DNA from 3 places in the Cytobacillus sp. IB215665 genome. Region 2 is predicted to be linked to each of the others. Evidence: predicted binding sites of a transcription regulator. Region 2 holds the regulator's gene; each other region holds the start of a gene.
What was found. The regulator LexA, encoded in region 2, represses DNA repair genes until DNA is damaged. The targets are predictions, from matches to a motif close to CGAACATATGTTCG.
Positions count from the first base shown of each region.

Region 1 (6,462 bases), on a different contig from region 2:
AAACTTTGGATAATATAAATTTACAGGATTGTTAGAAAGTTAATAACAACACCTGAAAATAAATTTTAGAGTTGAAAGTTTTCAGAAATCATTTTTTAATCATTAAGGTCCAGTAAGTTTAAAAACTAGTATTAAATATGTGTACTAATATAGAAATAGGAGATTAAGTCAACTGACTTAATTTTTTTTGTTTTTATTCGTGCTCCTTTCATTTTTGTTAATAGTAATTAAACCTACATAACTTCCACATAAGTTGCTCATAAGATCTTTACAAGTTTTGCTTATAATAAGAGCAAGTAAAGAAAACAATTTCATATTTTACACAAAAAACAAGGAGGCAATTAGATGTTTCACTATACTGTTAATACAGAAAAATCAATAAGTCAAATACTCAAAGATATGGAGGAGGATCATTCATGATGATATTGGGTTTTTTAATCATTGGCTATCTTATATATTTAGTAATTAATAATCAATATCCGGTTGCCAAAAAAAGAAATCCGTCAGCAACAAGTTCTAATGCAATAGAAATTGCCAAGTCTAGACTTGCAGCAGGTGAAATTACCTATGAAGAATTTGAACAAATCAAGAAAAAGATTCTATAAGTGAGGAATGAGTTTGCATTAATAATAGCAGGTCAATTACTTTTAACCTGCAAAAGTTCGAAAATATAATTATTGGAGGAATGATACTATGTTTTTATTACTTATTTTGGCTATTAGTTTTTATCTGTATAAAACTGGTGAACTACAAAAGCTTTTAAGCAATATACCATCAAAAAGAGCCAACAGCACTAACGGTCTTAAAGATGTAGTCGATTATAGATATGCATCAGGTCAAATTTCTACAGAAGAATATCAAAAATTAATAGAATTATTATAAACTATACAAATTGGAAAGGAGAAACGAATATGATGAATGGTGGACAAATGGGATCCTTTGGAGGTAGTAATGGAGGGTTTTATGGATATAATGGAATGACATCAGGGTTCAACCAGTTTGATATGATGTTTAATAGTTCTTTTATGACAATTATTGTGGTGAGTCTTATCACAGTAGTTTTACTTCTAATATTTAAAAATCAAAAGAAACAACAAACAACCGCTTCACCTTATAATCAACAGGATGCAACAGCCATTGATGCAGAAGAGGTTGCAAAGTTGCGTTATGCTCGAGGTGAGATTACACATGAGGAACTCCAAACTATTTTACAAACTATTAAGCTGTAAAGCGGTGAGATCGGGTGTTAAACCTAGTACTATCTATTATAATATTTTACTATCTTTAGAAAACGAGTGATTTAATCTAATTAATAACAATGGCCAAAAACATAATTTTGGATTTGCTAACTGTTATTAAAACAGGGAAACAAAATCATAGAAGTCAATAATCCATTAGATGTATTAAAACTACGTTATGTTCAAGGGGAAATTGATAAAGGAGAATATGAACAAATATTAAAGTACTTATAAGCAAGGTAAAAAAGCCGTCTGAAATTGATCGGCGGCTTTTTTTATAGTTTTTTTGATACAAATGTGTTGAATAGTTATAAATTCCCGATCAATTCTTAGCCAATTTCTATAGTGAACTATAACTGCTGTTTTTGAAATCCAAAGCTCGTTCCAATCTTATCCTAAACAATATTGATAGGGAGTTGCAGCTGGTGTTGGAATTACGTTTACTATTTGTATTTCTAAAAATATAATATCAAATTACATTTTAGCACCAAATCAAACTGTTTTAATCTAATTATGAAAGGCTCTTTTCGTAAACTGTGCTGCTAATGTTATACAAAAAAGTGATTTGACATGTTATTCATTGTTGTACAGAAGAAAAGGTGCTACAAGCTCTAGTTGTGTACGTGTTTAGCTCTTATTACGAAAAGAAACAATTAATGCGAAAACAGTCATTTAAAAAGAACATCCTTACTCAAAATAAAATGTACCCTTATAGTTAGATTTTTTTTGAATATACTCTGTTAGGTACATCATGATGATTGTTATATTATTTGTACATTTATAATGTTTTCAAATTTAATTATATGTATTTCATCAAATTTATCGGTTACTCTAATATGCCTATGGAATTGATCTATAAAATGAATATATCCCATACATGGCTTAAAAGCCCCGTTCTCAAAATATGTCACAGTCACTTCTTGTGTAAACTCCATAGCTTCTAGGACGGTACTATTAATTTCCTCTATCTCATGCTCATCTAAAACAGGCTTTCGCACCTTATAATAATCAGCCTTTGCTTCTTTCATTATCTTCATATGTTCAGGTTGTATAAATGCGGGCATCCATTTCATAATTCCTCGATCTTTCAAACGTATCACCTCTATACTTATTATATACGAAAATATGTTCGTGTAGTAAAGAAATAAGTTATAAAAAATCTAGTTATCTGCCCTCACAAATGATTGGGAATAACTTATTTTGTACTCGGATAGGAATTTCCAACTTAATTACTCGTATTCATATGAGTAGGAGGGTGAAAATTTTACATTTATCTTTTTCCGGCAGAAGACTCTCACCTCAAGGAATGAGAAGGGCGAAGCCCAATGAGTAGATGTGAGATGAATGTCGGTTGGCGTCAGCCAAAACTATTGGTAGAATATACTTGTACAGATTGCTCTTTGAAAACTGAAGATATGAGGTTGTTGTAGGAATTCGTCTGCAACGTAAAATCTTCAACGTTCCATCGCCCACGCTCGCCGAAGTTGCGAAAACCAAGCTAAAGTAGGGAGCGTGTGAGTAAACGTACAAGCTTTGCTTTCAGGCTAGGGACTACCCGTAGAGCCTGCTAAATAACTTGCGGTTACGCTATAGTGTTCGTAGGAATCTCCCACTTCAAGCGAAGCTAAGTGGTGAGTAGTTCAACTATTATATAGTTCGATAAAGAAATGTAAATTTTGTCTCAAATCAAGATAAAAATGTTAGACAAAATGAAAGAATACCCGAATTTGAGTACTCTTTCAATAGTAAAGAATAGCGATAGATATATATTTACTTAACCCAAGGTGGTTTAGGTTTAGGATCTTCTTCTTTACAGTCGCAGAATACTAAAGTGAATAAACTAAGAAATCTGCAATTTGCATCGTCTGTTGCATCACTAATCTCAAGCATTCTCTCAAATTGCTTAGCAATATCAACGTCGGTTAAACTATTAATGGCACCTTCAACTTTATCCGCAATATCATAATCCGTTTTACAAGAATCACAGAATGCTAAAGTGAACAAACTTAAAAAAGTACAATTATGAGCCATAATTTTTCATCCTCTCAATATATTAATATAAATATCAAATTTATAGTATGTCTCATTAAGCTCTTATGTGTAGATAATAGTACATAATATAAGAAATGTATTTATACCTATGAGGCAGAACGATAACTGAAGTGTGAAAACAAGAATAATTATGTTTGAGATTCTTTGGGCACAAAAGTTAAAATAACAATTACCTAAAATTAAAAAAGTTCACAATAAATCCAAAAATACAAAACTATATATTTACAATTATGTGATAAATTAGATCGTGGTTGTACATAACCATATTTCTTTTTTTCATTTTTCTAATCCCTAGAATTATCTAGGGATTTTTTTGAGTAACCAACATATTGGATGTTGTGTTTTATTAAATTTCATGTGTGAAAGGTGGGTTAAATAGTTTTTATATACCTCAATTTCTATACTACATTGTTACAGATAAAATAACGGTGATCGCTGTACGTTGCAGTTTACTTGTTGACGTCAGTTCACCTAAGAATTTTTACGTACCCGTCTAATCAAAAATATATAACTTTGCATACAATACTCCAAACAAATTATGAAAAGAGGTTCTTTTATGGGTGCCTATGTTTCAAAATCCTCCTGTTGCGGAAGTACTAAGACGGTCAGTACGGAAAAGATAGCTTGCTGCGATTGTCCGATGGAAATTGATTCACGAAATGGTAACATAAACCTTACTTGTGGTCAATCTATGCCGATCTTTGGTGGGAACTTTAGAGGTCTATTGTCTGGAGAAATTTCTATAGGAGAGGATTCTGCCTGTGGCCTTAGTGTTACTATCACGACAAACGGTGTAGATGTTGTACTAGATATTCCTCTTCCAAATGATCCAGATAGTACCAATACTCTAGGTATTGCATATACAAATGTTACTAATGTCACAGTAACCTGCATGAGTGATGGGGGAGGAGATTGTTTAGGTATCTATTCTTATAAACTCATCGATAGATGTATAAGTCCGTCGCTGCCTAGCACTAATCCGTAGTTTCAACTTAACAAATCACCCTCAGACGAAATATTCTTCAAGGGCGATCGTTTGTATTTCGATAAGACGTTATAAATAACTTACTGATAAGATATTTGCTCTTAAACAGAGTAATTCGGGGTATTTTCTTAATTTCCTTCGCGTCTGTATTGGCTTTTTCTATAGATGAAGTTAAACCGCTGACATTGACTAAAGGTAATTTCACCCAGCTTATAACATTAGATTTATTTACTCGAAACACTAGCAAAGTTTTTTCGTTGTTAAATGTAACTAATATAGAGGTGAATATTAAGACTGGTGAGAATCTGGATGTAAATGTAACTTGTGATGGAATTAAAAAGGGGCAGTATAGGTTAGGGGAGTACAGTTGAAAACGTAACGCAATGCGACTGTCTTTGTCATGGCTTAGAGCTTAGATAGTATGTCAAATAATATGGTGGAAGTATACCACGTTAGAGCAGTTGGATTTCATGGAGAGGTCGTATTAATTAAAAATCAAGACAATCCAACAGGAGAGGGAGAAGTAGCTGTTAGTTTTACTTGAAACGGTATAATACAGCCTATAACTTTAGCTTTAAGAGGCATGGAAACGAATGCTCAAAAATTGTTTTTATTTTTAATTTGATAAAATAGAAATAATGGTTGTGGCTGGAAAAAATCTAATTGTAGAGATAGAATGTGATGAAAAGACAGAGCCATGTAGTTAAGTTTGGCACGATGTACATGGCGTGTGGTATCCAGAGAAACAACAGTATTTAAAAAAGAAGTGCGTACAAATAATATGATGTAGGAGAAATAATGATTAATGAGTCTATTAGTTCCAGTTATTCAGTAATGAAAAATTGGAACTTTGTTATTTTACATAATAATAAAATATTTACTTTGCGGTATAAAGCTACCCCCCTTCGTCCCTCTTAACTCTTAGACAGGAGAGAAAATAAGCCTAAGCTCTTGAAATCGCCTATAAGCTCATAAAAAAAGGTAGGTTGGGCAGTTACAACATTATCTCCAACAGGTAAAGTAGTGATCAAGCTATGAGTTTTCACATCAATCACAGTTGTCGTCATATTCGAATACGTCTGTTACATAATTATTACTATAAAGATATGACAAGAGTAGCTTAGCTGATACTACATTACTTACTTAAGATATTAGGAATAATTGGAAAGTAAGCTCTAATGCCGAGGTGTTAATTTCTTTTATTTGGTCATTTTTGTATAATTTGTTATTTTTTTCAGTTACATTTGAGTAACTGATGTGTATTAAATTTTATATAGTCTTTAGAAAAAAATACCGGTGTCTAGCTCGAATTACGAAAAGCAACAATTAATGCGAGAGCAGCTTTTTATGATGTTTCTTTTTGATTTGTTAGTTAACACGATGATAAGGAGAGAGGATATGAAGAAGTTAATGAACTTGTATGGTTTTTTGCTTTTTACTTTATCCCTTACATTGTTGGGTTTGCTTCTTTTAATGAATAGTGCTAATTATGGTTCAGTTACAGCAAGTAAATACTTGAGAGAGAAAATGGGAGGAAGTATGAATACTGAAGAATTCATAATCATTAAAGAAGGATACTTATATTCTTATATTACACTAGGTGGAGTAATGTTTTTCGTGGGGCTCTTATTTTCTTGTCTATGTTTATATAAAATTTTTGATAAAGATAACAAAAGTCACCAATAGACAGCACTATCTTAATAACGTTTTTTATTTAGGCTCTTTTCGAAAAATCTGTTGCTTTTGTTACTAAAAAAGATTTAGTACCATCAAGGTTTAAAAATAAACGAAAACTCTGCTTTTGTAGTTTTGATTGCAGTTTTTTTTGTTTTCGTAAACAAGTATCCAAGCTATTTTTTTATACATGAATACTATGAAATTATCAAACTAAGAGGAGGTGAGTTAATGTCTGTTGAATTAGGACAACCAACTATTGAAATTGTAACGGATGTAACACAAGCAGATGTCGGGGTAGGATTAACTGAAACAGCGATTACGGGGTTTATTGACATTGAGAAAGTAATTATAATAGGTGATCGAGTTGTCATAATAGAAAAGAAATTGCCATTTTCGTATTCAATTATTACCGGGGTTTTAGAAGGGTAAATGAAAATTATCAAATCGAGACTAGGGTTGGAAACAGCCCTAGTTTAATCTAACTGAATCACTTGAATACTAAGGTCTTAT
Region 1 covers NZ_JAXBME010000033.1:9,330-15,791, reverse strand. The annotation lists gene SLH52_RS22915 (SHOCT domain-containing protein) at 417-605, shown strand; gene SLH52_RS22910 (hypothetical protein) at 694-882, shown strand; gene SLH52_RS22905 (hypothetical protein) at 912-1,229, shown strand; gene SLH52_RS22900 (YolD-like family protein) at 2,000-2,329, opposite strand; gene SLH52_RS22895 (hypothetical protein) at 3,009-3,269, opposite strand; gene SLH52_RS22890 (hypothetical protein) at 3,847-4,275, shown strand; gene SLH52_RS22885 (hypothetical protein) at 4,697-4,819, shown strand; gene SLH52_RS22880 (hypothetical protein) at 5,674-5,961, shown strand; gene SLH52_RS22875 (hypothetical protein) at 6,181-6,381, shown strand.
Region 1: a site for LexA is predicted at 2,357-2,370, ahead of SLH52_RS22900 (YolD-like family protein). Genes of this name have one in related genera too.

Region 2 (6,462 bases):
TTTGATAACACGTAAATGCTTCCTTTCTATACAATAGAATATTATGTTCTGTACATATTACAAGAAGAGAGCTTCATTTTCAACGGTTTTGTTTTAGTACAAAAAACTAAAGACTTATGCAATTAGCATTAACCCCATCTTTTCTTCGCTGAAAATAATGTCAATATTATAATACGATCTAACCTTCCACTAAACTTGAATACAATGATATTGCCAAAAGTGCCATTTTAATAGTTTAATTTCATAAAGATTGTTGCTTTTCAGACTATGATTTAAGCACGTATACACCTAACTTTTGTGGTACCTTTTCTACTACTTATAATTTTGGGGATCCGACGAAACTCCGTCTTTCTGTCTTCTTGTTATTATAATAGCAACAAAAGTTTACGAAAGGCTGTTTTCACATTGATTATTGTTTTTCGTATTAAGACTCAACTAAAGGTTGAGGCATCTTTTCATCTCTACAACGATGACTAACATGTAAAGTCAAATTATTTTGTACTAATTTGTAAACAATAGTTACAAAGTTACGAACACAGCCTAACGAATTTTCCTTACAATAACAACGTATTAAAAGTATACAATTGTAAATTGTATACTACAGCATTCTTCCATTCTATTGTTAGCCATCTACTCTAAATTATTATGCATATATTCTTTATAACGTCGATGTACCGTTGCTTTTGACACATCAAATCCAAGACCACGTAATGTTGCCGCTATATCTGAAAACGTGAGATTATTTTGTCGTAACCTTATGATTTCCTCAATAGGTATTTCCTTTCTTTCTCTACCTGAGCTTACATGGATGTTTTTTAAATTCCTCTCAGGTCTATATCCTTCTTCGATAGCTCGTTTCATTCCCCGTTTAATTTTTAAATTATGTATTTTTCGTTGATATTCCTCAACAATGCTGACAATTTCCAACATCATGGAATCAGCTTCAGACAATTGTAACTCTCCATGATGATGAACTGTGTATATTTTAACTTGTTCTTTTAAAATAAAATGCAGCAAAGCTATTCTAGCATTACCCCTACCTAGCCTCGTCTCATCTTGTATTAAAAGGGCATCGATATGCTGTTCCTTAATTTCATTCAATAACTCATAAATGCCATCTCTATCCATGTCATATCCACTTGCTCTTTCTACTACCACTTTCTTCACATCAAAATGATAACTGTTTGCAAGCTGAAGTAATTCTTCCTTTTGTCGTGTTAACGATGTCTCCTGTGTTTGTTTATTTGTACTAACACGACAATATATTATTGCTTTTTCCATTTCTACCTCCGATTAATTGTTAACAGCATAAGTATCATACATTTTATTACCTTCTGATTTTAACACTGGAATATAAATTTCATCACCATAAAAAATTCTATCAGGAGCTATTTGATTTACATCCTCTACCCAACTTATAAAGTCATTGATTGATAAATCGTGACTGTTACTATACTCGGACGCAATATCCCAAAGTGTATCTCCATCTTCTACTTTAATAGTAATGTAATCATTTTTCTCGATATCTTTATAAGAAGTAATTAGTGCAAAAGCAAAGCCGATAAAAACAGTAAAAAACAAGATATAGTAAATTTTAGATTGTTTCATAATAAGTCCCCCTGATTAACAGAATACATGTTCGTTTTTAGTTATTGTATACGAACAAATGTTTTATGTCAACATTTTTACGAACTTACGTTTGTTATACATAACAAGTCGTGCTATAATGAATGAAAGTAAAATCTTTCTAGTATATCCTTACAGTGTTAATAGACGATGTTAATTTTTAAATGTTATGAACGGGTATACATGCTAACAATAGAAAAGATTATTATAATGAGGTGCTAACGATGGCAAAATTATCGAAAAGGCAACAAGACATACTAGATTTCATAAAACAAGAAGTACAATCAAAGGGATATCCACCTTCTGTTAGAGAAATTGGAGAAGCGGTAGGGCTAGCTTCAAGCTCAACAGTTCATGGTCATTTATCTCGTCTAGAAAGTAAGGGACTAATCCGTAGAGACCCAACGAAACCTAGAGCAATTGAAATATTAGATTTAGATCCTGCTGATGTAATCCCAAAAAATAACGTAATGAATGTGCCAATCATAGGAAAGGTAACAGCTGGTCAACCAATAACAGCGATTGAAAATGTTGAAGAATACTTCCCTCTTCCTGATAAACTTGTATCTCCTGACGAAAATGTTTTTATGCTTGAAGTAATGGGAGATAGCATGATTGAAGCTGGTATATTAGATGGGGATCACGTCATTGTTCGGCAACAACAAACTGCTTCCAATGGAGATATCGTTGTTGCAATGACCGAAGATGATGAGGCAACAGTTAAGAGATTTTTTAAAGAAAAAGACTACATAAGACTTCAGCCAGAAAACTCAACTTTAGAACCTATTATTCTTCGTAATGTAGCTATATTAGGAAAAGTGATCGGGGTGTATCGTACGATTCATTAAACATTATGATACATAACGAATGTATGATCTACTCTTTGACAAATAGTCACTTTTAAAAGGTTGTACCAATCAGTTCGATTAACATACAGGTTAGCTGTCCACAATGCTTTTTAATGTATTCATACGATCTCATATTATAATCCAATCCTTAGCTTAGAACGTCAGAGCTAAGGATTTTTTCGTCATATAGTAAGCTCCCTGCCAACTTATTTTTATTTGCTATTTTCACAATGGTTGCTGCTTTTTAGTTTTAAGATATACACACGTATATATAGTGTTCGAGACACCTTTTCTACATTTTTAATTATTGATCTCCTATAAAACTAATAACACTGTCCATTTTTAGTAAAAAAACAAAGTTCACGAAAAAAGTCTTTAGTTTTAACTTTATCATTCAATGAATTTCTTAGTAACTTGCTCTCATATTTCCCACACTATGACCATTAATTTTATGCTTATTACCCCGGATTAGACTTGACGGTCTAGACCATACGGTCTATTATGTATAATAAGGAAGCAGCATTAACTATTAGGCCATTTCCACATAGCGTGTTTTACTTAACTAAAACACAAACTCGAATACAGCTAGATTTCGTGCCATCATTTCACATATAAAACAATGTATATTGAGTAACGACGTCTATATCTTCAGAATAAGGATTTAAAGCAACAAAGTTTACGGACAGAGCTAACTATTAAGATTAAAAACTTGTAGGAGATGATGTAATTGACGCAAGGATTTAATAAAGAATTCGAACACTCAGATGACTTAATGCAAGCAGCATTAAATGAATTTGTGGAAAAAGGCTATGACAAAGCCTCATTAAATCATATATTGAAGACGGCGAATATGAGTAAGGGATCATTTTACTATCATTTTAACAACAAGGAAGATCTTTACTTAAATCTCATAGACATGTTAATTCATAAAAAGCAAGAATTCCTTGTCAAAGTTATGAAGCCAAGTGATTATTCCAAAGACATTTTTACAATATTTAAAACACAAATCCAGGTTGGAATGCAATTTGCCAATAAATACCCAGATATTAACCGTTTTGCAAACAGCTTTATTAAAGAAAAAGGAACTGACATATACGAAAAGGCATTGACAAGGCATAATTTTCAGGATAATGATCAAATGAACAAGCTCATTGAAGCATCCTATAACAAAGGTGAAATAAGGCAGACACTACCACTCGAATTCGTCCAATCATTAATTGGCTTCTTGTTCACTAATATTGTGGATGTAGCTGATATGTCAAAGCCTGACAACTATGAATCAAGCCTAAACTACTTAATTGATTTCCTGAAAAATGGCCTGGCAGATCAGTGATGATCAAAACTATCACATGTTGACATCAGCAAAGTAGTTGAAGATTCAAGTCTTTACCTAACCACCTGATAATTTGGAGTAAGATAAATAAATGCTACATCTGTGCATCGATGAAGTTATAATTCCTTTCTGCCTTCAATTAGTTTTCAAAATAACAAGCTTAATTTGAAAAGGAGAGTTATTACATGGCTCAATTTGATTATCCTGTAGGATACCATGATTTTCATAAAACAAAAATTATAGACTATCAAATGAATCGCTGGTATTCAATGGGATACACACGAAAAGAAGACATGGTAGATGCAGCAAGCAGAATAAAAAAGTTAGAAGATTGGAAAAAGGAAATGATAAGGCAGGCTGAAAAAGCTATTGATGAAAAACGCATAATGAATGGCACATTTTATTACAGGGCTGCAGAATTTTTTACTCATCCGAATGACCCAGATAAGTTAAGTCTTTATGATACATTCATTGAAATGTTTTATAATGACCTGTTTGTTGAACATGATATTGAACGTTATAACATACCATACGAAAATGTATTCTTACCTGCGATGAGACTACCTTCTAACAATAAAAATGCCAGAGGAACGATTGTCATTCATGGAGGATTTGATTCCTTTATGGAAGAGCTATACTCCATGGCAAACTATTTTGTACATTTAAACTATGATGTCATTTTATTTGAAGGTCCAGGGCAAGGTGGTGCCTTAAAAAAATCTGACTTAGCACTTAGTTATGAGTGGGAAAAACCAACGAAAGCAGTTCTAGATTACTTTCAGTTAAATAACGTAACCTTATTAGGTGTGTCCATGGGTGGCTGGCTCTGTTTTAGAGCAGCTGCGCATGAGCAGAGAATTAAACGAGTTATAGCTCTTAGTATAGCCTACGACTACATGAAAATTCCCCCACCTATAATTGAGAAATTTGCTTTATGGCTTTTCAAACACCCTAAATTAATGTATTGGATGGCTGATGTAAAAATGAAGATGATGCCGCAAGAGAAATGGGGAACAGATAATTTAATGTACATTACTAAAACTGATACTCCGTTAGATGGTGGCATGGCATTATTAGAATTCAATGCTGAACATTTAAAATCAGAACACGTTACACAAGATGTATTAATATTAACAGGGTCAGAAGATCATTTTATACCGTTGAAGATGCACGATATTCAAGTAAAAGCTCTAACGAATGCAAAGTCTATAACTGAAAGAGTCTTCACTAGAGATGATCATGCTCATAATCACTGTCAGGTTGGAAATTTTGGCCTTGCTCTTAGTGTCATGGCAAATTGGTTAAATGAAAAAGTATAACAAATTAAAAGGATTATAGATATATAGATAAACCTAAGCTGCTGAAGAAAACCCCAATAACTAATATAAATCAGTTAGGGGGTTTTTATTTAGACTGTTTTCCTATTCGTTGTTGTTTTTCGTATTAAGATGTAGACACGTATCACTAGAGGTCGTGGGCATTTTTTCTTCTGTACAACGATGACTAAATATAAAATCACATTGATGGGATTTTATTTAAACATACAGTTAATTAAAGCAGTTTTATTTATTCTCCCCCTCCCCCTCCGCTGTCACCACTGCCCCCACTGTCTCCGTTACCGTAATCAGATGAAAATAAACCTACACCATTTCCATCGTCGTTACTACTAGTGGATGAACTTGTCCGATGATGAATACGATGTTTTGTTCTGTTAGCATTTCCAGTACTAAAAGCAGTAATTGAGATAATAATAACTAATAAGATAAACCCAAGTATCATAAATTCCATATAAATCCCCCCACATTTAGTTATATATAATATACGAATAAAAACAGTATGAAGTTTCATGAATTTGGAAAAAAGTGCAGCTTGAAACAGCAAAATTTTAACATTTCTACCTAGTTCAGATATTTCTAATAGCTGGTTTCACATTAGTTGTTGCATTTTATAATAGCTGTTTTCGTATAAAATGATATATGTCGTACTAAAATTTAACACGTATAAAACTAGTATTCAGGGCATACTTCTTCTATAAAACGTCACCTTTATCTTCTGTTTTAGGAACTATTTGAACAAAGTTTACGAAAAGAGCCTTATAATAAGAGCTAAACATGTTCGGCACCTTATCTTCTTTATAGACTATAAAAATCATATAACACACAAATGTAAGTGAAAAAATACAACATAGTTTACAAAGAACCCATCCTATCAACTACATATAAATCGTAATAATTCGTTAAATGAATATTCAGCACATAATTCACAATAGTGCTCTGAGTTGATATCACTAAAACCATGATTTGCTCTATATTTTTTAATGGTGATTTTTTCTTTATCCTTTAGCTTAGTAATTAATTGATCAACATTAAATGATTTTTCATTCTCTGGGAAAATTAGTAGTGTGGGACAAGTTGGAATCATGTCAAGATAATCCCTTATCCTTGAGCCGTAATAACTAATAGCTCCATCGCAATTCTGGTCTTCACTGCATAGCCATGCGACGGTCCCACCTACACTATATCCAAGAATAAAGATTTTACTGTATTCCTTCCTGTATTTTTTTAAAAGTTCCTTAACGTATGTAGTTGCTAGATCAAATCCGACTTTATTAACAAAATGGTGATAAGCCAATTTCTCCTCATCGTAATGAAATGC
Region 2 covers NZ_JAXBME010000016.1:78,885-85,346, forward strand. The annotation lists gene SLH52_RS17490 (DUF896 domain-containing protein) at 1-11, opposite strand, end outside; gene SLH52_RS17495 (recombinase family protein) at 631-1,281, opposite strand; gene SLH52_RS17500 (LysM peptidoglycan-binding domain-containing protein) at 1,294-1,608, opposite strand; gene lexA (transcriptional repressor LexA) at 1,851-2,474, shown strand; gene SLH52_RS17510 (TetR/AcrR family transcriptional regulator) at 3,202-3,807, shown strand; gene SLH52_RS17515 (alpha/beta fold hydrolase) at 3,993-5,126, shown strand; gene SLH52_RS17520 (hypothetical protein) at 5,374-5,595, opposite strand; gene SLH52_RS17525 (dienelactone hydrolase family protein) at 6,016-6,462, opposite strand, start outside.

Region 3 (6,462 bases), on a different contig from region 2:
AGGAATGAAAAGATGCCACGAAGTTTTAAATTTATGTAAAAAAGAGACTAGAACTCCTTTAAAAGAGCTTGAAGAGGTGTTGAATAAAAACCATATAGATCTTCAACAGTTTTTTTCAAATGATTTGTTCGTTTATTTTTTTCAACAGATAATGTATACCGGTTACGACGATTTAAATCGGCTAGGCAATATTCACACTGTAGAAGGTGCAGTGAAAGCTTTGACAGTACAATCTAACTGGTTCAAGAGATTAGAGATTATAGCAGAAAGCCTTGTTGAGAGCTTTAGAGAAGCACAAAAGAAGTTATAAATATAAGTATATTTTAGCATAATTTAAAAGGGTAGCTCAAAAAGCGGTAAGAGTGATTCTAGCTACTGTATAAAGGCAATGCTGTCTTATATACAAGATATAAAGAGTGTAAGGTTTGCTCTAAAATTTTGGGTTATCCTTACATCAAGGATGAAGGGGACAAATTTAACCTATGAAGCACTACGGTATGGTATGCTTTCGTCGATTACTGATTTGCTCATATGCCCTGACCAAGAAAAAAGAAAGGAAGCTATTTACATCGTTGAACTTATCTATTCAGCATTGTCGTGCTGATATTATCGGTAGCCCAAGTCCATCACAATTCACAACTGTGCCTTCACCCCCAATAATAAATGAGGGTGAAGAATTAAACTATAAGTTGTGAACTGGAAACCATCAAAGGAAATAGGAATAACTCAATCATGAGTCACCCTTTATGACTTTTTCATAGGGAAAGGTGGATATATCCGGATCTTTTTATCGTTTCATTTTCTTCACCTAAGTAAAAATCTATTAATATAGTACGATCTTCAATATCATATATGCTATGCCATAACGTTCGTGTAGGACATTGTGATTCTCTTAAGTGAGAATGGTCATGAAAAGAGACTTGTTGATTTACATTTTTAATAAAGTCTATGGAATAAGGGGCTTTATTTCTCTTGACATTTTCTTTTATATTACAGAACCGGTTATACATAGATAATCGATCATCAGTATCGGGAAATTGTGACTCGGATTGATACTTGTACAATGGGAAATTAGTAACTACTTGGGGATGGTTCTTATCACCATCAAAAATAAATTCTTTATTACGTCCGTGAGATTGTTCCCAAACAAATGAGTTGCCATGTTTATCTGCGATGAGGAAGTGCAAGGGATAGAGAGTATAATAGTGTTTATTCATATACAGTGCTTTCTTTGCCTCTTCAATGTTGGCACATGTATCTAATAACAGTCTTAGTATTTGTAATTCATTCAAACCAACTTGAGGTTGATAGGTTGGTTCTATAGGGTAATGAGAAATCGCATCATCATCAGCTAATAACGTAACAACAAGGCCTTCTGAGTTTATTCCATCAAGTACTCCACTTAGCATATCATATCCCGACACACATAAAGAAGAATAGCCTTCGTCTGGATGCAGTTCAAGAATGTAAGGATTTGCAAAAGCTGGTTTTTCGTCATCAGCTGGTATTCCTCCAGTTATAGTTCCAGTTGCAAAGTCGAAGTTACGACTTACGACTGGACTTCCATTTTGTGTAGTTGTTGGAGGGTAAAATACAACTGAACAGCCAGGTAATCCAGACGAATAAACGAAGGAAGAAAAATCATAGCTATTGTCTTCAACGTTTACATTACTGAAATAATCAGTCGCTCCTTGTATTCGGTCAAGTAAGATAGGATAATTATTTTTAAAATATTCTAGCTGATATTTGTATTTGGTAGTTGCGGGGTAAGGTAGGGCACGATGATTATTATACGCAATCTCAGCTAGCTTCTTTCCAATATCAAAATTTGAACCTTTTATCTTTACATGACGAACTTCCATAAACTCACTTGGACTTCCTGTAATTACTTTTTCCTCGAAAAACATGAATATCCCTCCTGTTAAATATGATGTAATTTTTTTCATAAAGGTTGTTGATTTTTATAAAACAATTTACATGCAGATAACTAAAATTTCTGCTATCTTCTATTCTTTATCATCTTATAAAACCACTTCTAGCTGTTCTAATTTGGTATGAAAAGTCTTTAGTTATGAATGAGCCTTGGTTCGTGAAGCACTTATACTTGTTGTTTGTTGGCCTCGCATGGAGAAGCTTACAATTCCTCCAAGTAAAATCATTGCAATTCCAGCTATTAAAAATACACCCCCAACTCCGATTATACTTGCTATTAAAGCTCCCAATGCTGGAGAAATGACGATAAATGCATTAATGATGGCGTTACCTATACTGGAAACCCGGCCCATGACATGCTGCGGGGTCGTTTTTTGAAGTAAGTAGCCATAACATATGGTAATCACTGCTACACATATTCCAATCATTAGCCATATCAACAGCCAAAACAGTAATGAAGGGGGGATATACCCTATACCGCCCACTCCGTTTAGTGTAATTAACACACCTAACAACACAGCAGAGGAACACATCAATACTTTCTCATTAATTCTTTTACCTAGACGACTAATGATAATTGAACCAATGATACTTCCAAGTCCGATAACACTGCTAAAAATAGCATAAATTGATTCACTGAAGCCGAAGCTTTTTGCTAACAGAACACCTATACTATCGAATAGGAAAATGATGAAAAATACAGCTCCGTTAAAAGAAATTAAGAATATTAATAATTTGTTTGTAACGACATATTGCAGACCTTCTTTTAACTCGTTAATGAAAGTTTGTAATGAATTCATCGTTTGTTTTTCATGACCCTTTTCTTCTACTCGGCTGTGCCTCATTTTTGGTAGTTTTAGTAAAAATACTGCTGAAAGCAAAAATGTAATTGAATCAAGTACAAATGCAGTTTGTGGAGTTGAAATAGCTAAAACAATCGCACCAAGAGAAGGACCAAGCACCCTAGAAAGATTGAGTGACAGCTGACTTAGTGCATTTGCTTGAAGAAGCATATCATCTGGAACAATTTGTTTAATCGCACTTTGTTTTGCTGGATCAAATAATGCATTAAAAAAGCCTTTTATAGCTACGAGAATAATGACGACATAAGCATTCGGGGCAAATACTAAGCAAAAAACAACTAAGGCTCGGATGAGGTCACTAGTAATCATGACTAATTTCTGAGGAAGTCGATCAGCAAACACTCCAGCGACTGGACCGAATAAAACCCACGGTAAGCCAAATGCAATTGACAATAATGCTAGATAATAAGGACCTAGCTCCCAATGGTAGGCAAACAAAGCGAAAAGGGCAGTTAAATCGAACAATGTTCCTAAATCTGATACGACTTGTGCAGAAAATAACGCTCTAAACTGCTTGTTTTTAAGTGGGCTGAATAAGTTTGTTTTCATCTTTCAATCTCCTTCCTTTAAAATTAGCATTTTATTCATTGAGGGTGCTATCGTAAATATCCTTTGAATTTACTGGTGCAAAAAGGAGCAACGCCTGTGGGATAAGAGCCTTCCATATAATTCCGTCAGGGGGATCAATAATTGTTACACGAATCCCATTTAAAAATTGGAAATAAGATGTTGCTACGATTTCAGGATTCAACGTATGCAGCTCACCTTGTTTTTGTCCTTCTATAATGATTGGCTCCAGTGCTTCGATGACGTCATGGAAAAAAGAATCTAATTGCTCGAATATTTTTGGAAACCTTTCATGTTGCCCTAATACATACTGAACTAAGCGTAAATGGGTTTCCTTTTGAGAAAAGGTAATAACATGCTCTTTAACCATTTGTTTAAGATGTTCTAAGGGAGTTTGACCCTTGTTAATTTGACATAAAAACAGCGGCTTGATTTCATTTAACGGTTCTAATACCGCGGCCTCAAATAGTTGCTCCTTATTTGGAAAATATGTAAATACAGTTCCGAAACTCACTTCCGAACCTTTGGCGACAGCTGCAATCGTTGTTTCTGAATAGCCATTTTTCGAGAAGAGGGTGATAGCTGCATGTAAAATTCTTTGTCGTTTTTCTTCACGTAGTTGTTCCTTCTTAGATAATTGTTTAGACATAATTAGACCTCACATTCATTGATTGATTAATCAATCAAAATTATAACATGTATACTTTAGTAATAAAAGAATAATTTGTAAAAAAAATTATGTGGAATAAATCCCTGGTATTTTCACATTAATTGCTACAAGTAATAAGTGGCATCTTTTCTCCTATAAAAACTATACACATCAGTTACTCAAATTTAAGTGAAAAAAGCAACAAAGTTTAAGCAAAGGGTCTTCTGAAGTATCTAACAATAGCACTTTTCAAACAATAAAACACCTTCATTGTGTGGCTTCAGTGTTTGTCACCGAACATTGGGTATTTTAGTATATCTTATTGGAAACAATTTGCAATTGATAACGAACGTATATTCGGTTAAGATATTGAATATAATAATAATACGAACATATATTCCTTTAGGGGTGTTATATTTGATCGATTATAGCAAAATGCCTCACCATAACATCTTATGTATTGATATGAAAAGCTTTTTTGCAAGTTGTGCAGCAGTACTATTGAATTTAGATCCACTTACATGCTACTTAGCGGTTGTTGGTGATACAGAAAGACAGGGGAGTGTTGTTTTAGCAGCTTCACCACGCTTGAAGAAGGAATTTGGTATTAGAACAGGGTCGCGTTTATTTGAAATTCCTAAGGACCCGCGAATTGTAATCGTCAATCCAAAGATGCGCACATACTTACGTATATCAATGGAACTTACTAAGTTATTTCAGCGCTATGTGCCGGGAGAAGCAGTTCATACGTATAGCGTTGATGAGAGTTTTTTACAAGTGGATGGTACTGAGAAGCTATGGGGTGATGCAGAAACGACAGCTCAAAAATTAAAAAAAGATATAGAGAGAGAATATGAAGTTCCGTGTGCAATTGGTATAGGACCAAATATGCTTATGGCAAAATTATGCTTGGATTTAGAGGCGAAAAAAACAGGGATTTCCCGATGGACATATGATGATGTGAAAACAAAACTTTGGCCGCTTTCACCACTTAGTCAAATGTGGGGAATTGGTGGGAAAATGGAAAAAAGATTAAACAGGATAGGAATATTCTCAGTAGGGCAGCTTGCTAATTATTCCCTCAAACAACTTGAACAAAAGTTTGGTATTATGGGAAATCAGCTATATTATCACGCGTGGGGTGTTGACTTTTCAGAGCTTGGGGCACCCTTCCTACAAGGACAAATTAGCTTTGGAAAAAGTCAAATTTTATTACGAGATTATCCAGATCCGACAGATGTAAAGCGAGTAATATTAGAAATGTGTGAGGAGGTGGCAAGAAGAACTCGCGCAGCTAAAAAGGTCGGAAGAACGGTTAGTCTTGGTATTGGATATAGTAAAGATGAATTTGGTGGCGGATTTTATCGTTCAAAAACAATTGAAGAACCAACAAATATTACAATGGACATTTACAATGTTTGTATTGAGCTATTTCAAAAGCATTATACAAATAAAACAGTACGAAAAATCTCAATTGCACTGTCTAATATTGAGGATGATCTAAATATGCAACTATCACTGTTTGAAATGAATAAACCGAAGCAGCAAGCACTCGGCTACTGTATGGATGAAATTAGGAGGAAATACGGCTCAAATGCAATTTTGCGAGCAGTTTCATATACGAATGCAGGGACAGCCCGTCACCGCAGCACACTAGTAGGAGGCCATAAGCAATAGGAAAAGCGGAAGTGCCTTGGTCATCTCCGACAAGCACTGGAAGCATTACAAATGAAGGCGTTCTTTGCCTTTAGGTGTAATGGAGAAGTGACTCGAGGAGATAGGCGCTGTAGCTGGACAAAAGGAAAAGCGGAAGTGCCTTGGTCATCTCCGACAAGCACTGGAAGCATTACAAATGAAGGCGTTCTTTGCCTTTAGGTGTAATGGAGAAGTGACTCGAGGAGATAGGCGCTGTAGCTGGACAAAAGGAAAAGCGAGCCGACCCAATTCCCCCTAAAACCAGCCCACTTCCTATGGGCAACGGAGGAATGTCGTCATCCATGACTCCTCTCGACAAGCATTGGAAGCATTACAAATGAAGGCGCTGTACCTAGTTTAAAAGGAGAGTGATAAAAGTGATTCGAGACCGTGGAACAATTAAATGGGTATCAATGATGCTCCCTGAACATACAAAGCTGTTAAGGGAGTTAGAAAAAAATCAGCATAGAGCATCAAAGCCTTTGCTAGATGAGCAGCGGCTAGAAGAGTTGAATGAAATGATTCATATCGGTATAGCTGGAAATCAAACATTATCTTTTTCCTATTATCAAAATCATGCGATAAATAATGTTGAAGGTAATATTCATTTTATAGACCACATTAACAAAACTGTACGCATCATAGATTTGGTTGAAAAAATCCATGATGTACAGCTTGTTAATATTGTAGACATTCAGCCTTTGTAAATGAAAAATACTAAAAAAGAACGTATAGAAAAGATTTTCGAGAATAAAC
Region 3 covers NZ_JAXBME010000002.1:457,452-463,913, forward strand. The annotation lists gene SLH52_RS04165 (motility associated factor glycosyltransferase family protein) at 1-310, shown strand, start outside; gene SLH52_RS04170 (hypothetical protein) at 483-695, shown strand; gene SLH52_RS04175 (C45 family peptidase) at 756-1,907, opposite strand; gene SLH52_RS04180 (MFS transporter) at 2,070-3,344, opposite strand; gene SLH52_RS04185 (TetR/AcrR family transcriptional regulator) at 3,376-4,011, opposite strand; gene SLH52_RS04190 (DNA polymerase thumb domain-containing protein) at 4,429-5,688, shown strand; gene SLH52_RS04195 (YolD-like family protein) at 6,084-6,413, shown strand.
Region 3: a site for LexA is predicted at 4,358-4,371, ahead of SLH52_RS04190 (DNA polymerase thumb domain-containing protein). Genes of this name have one in related genera too.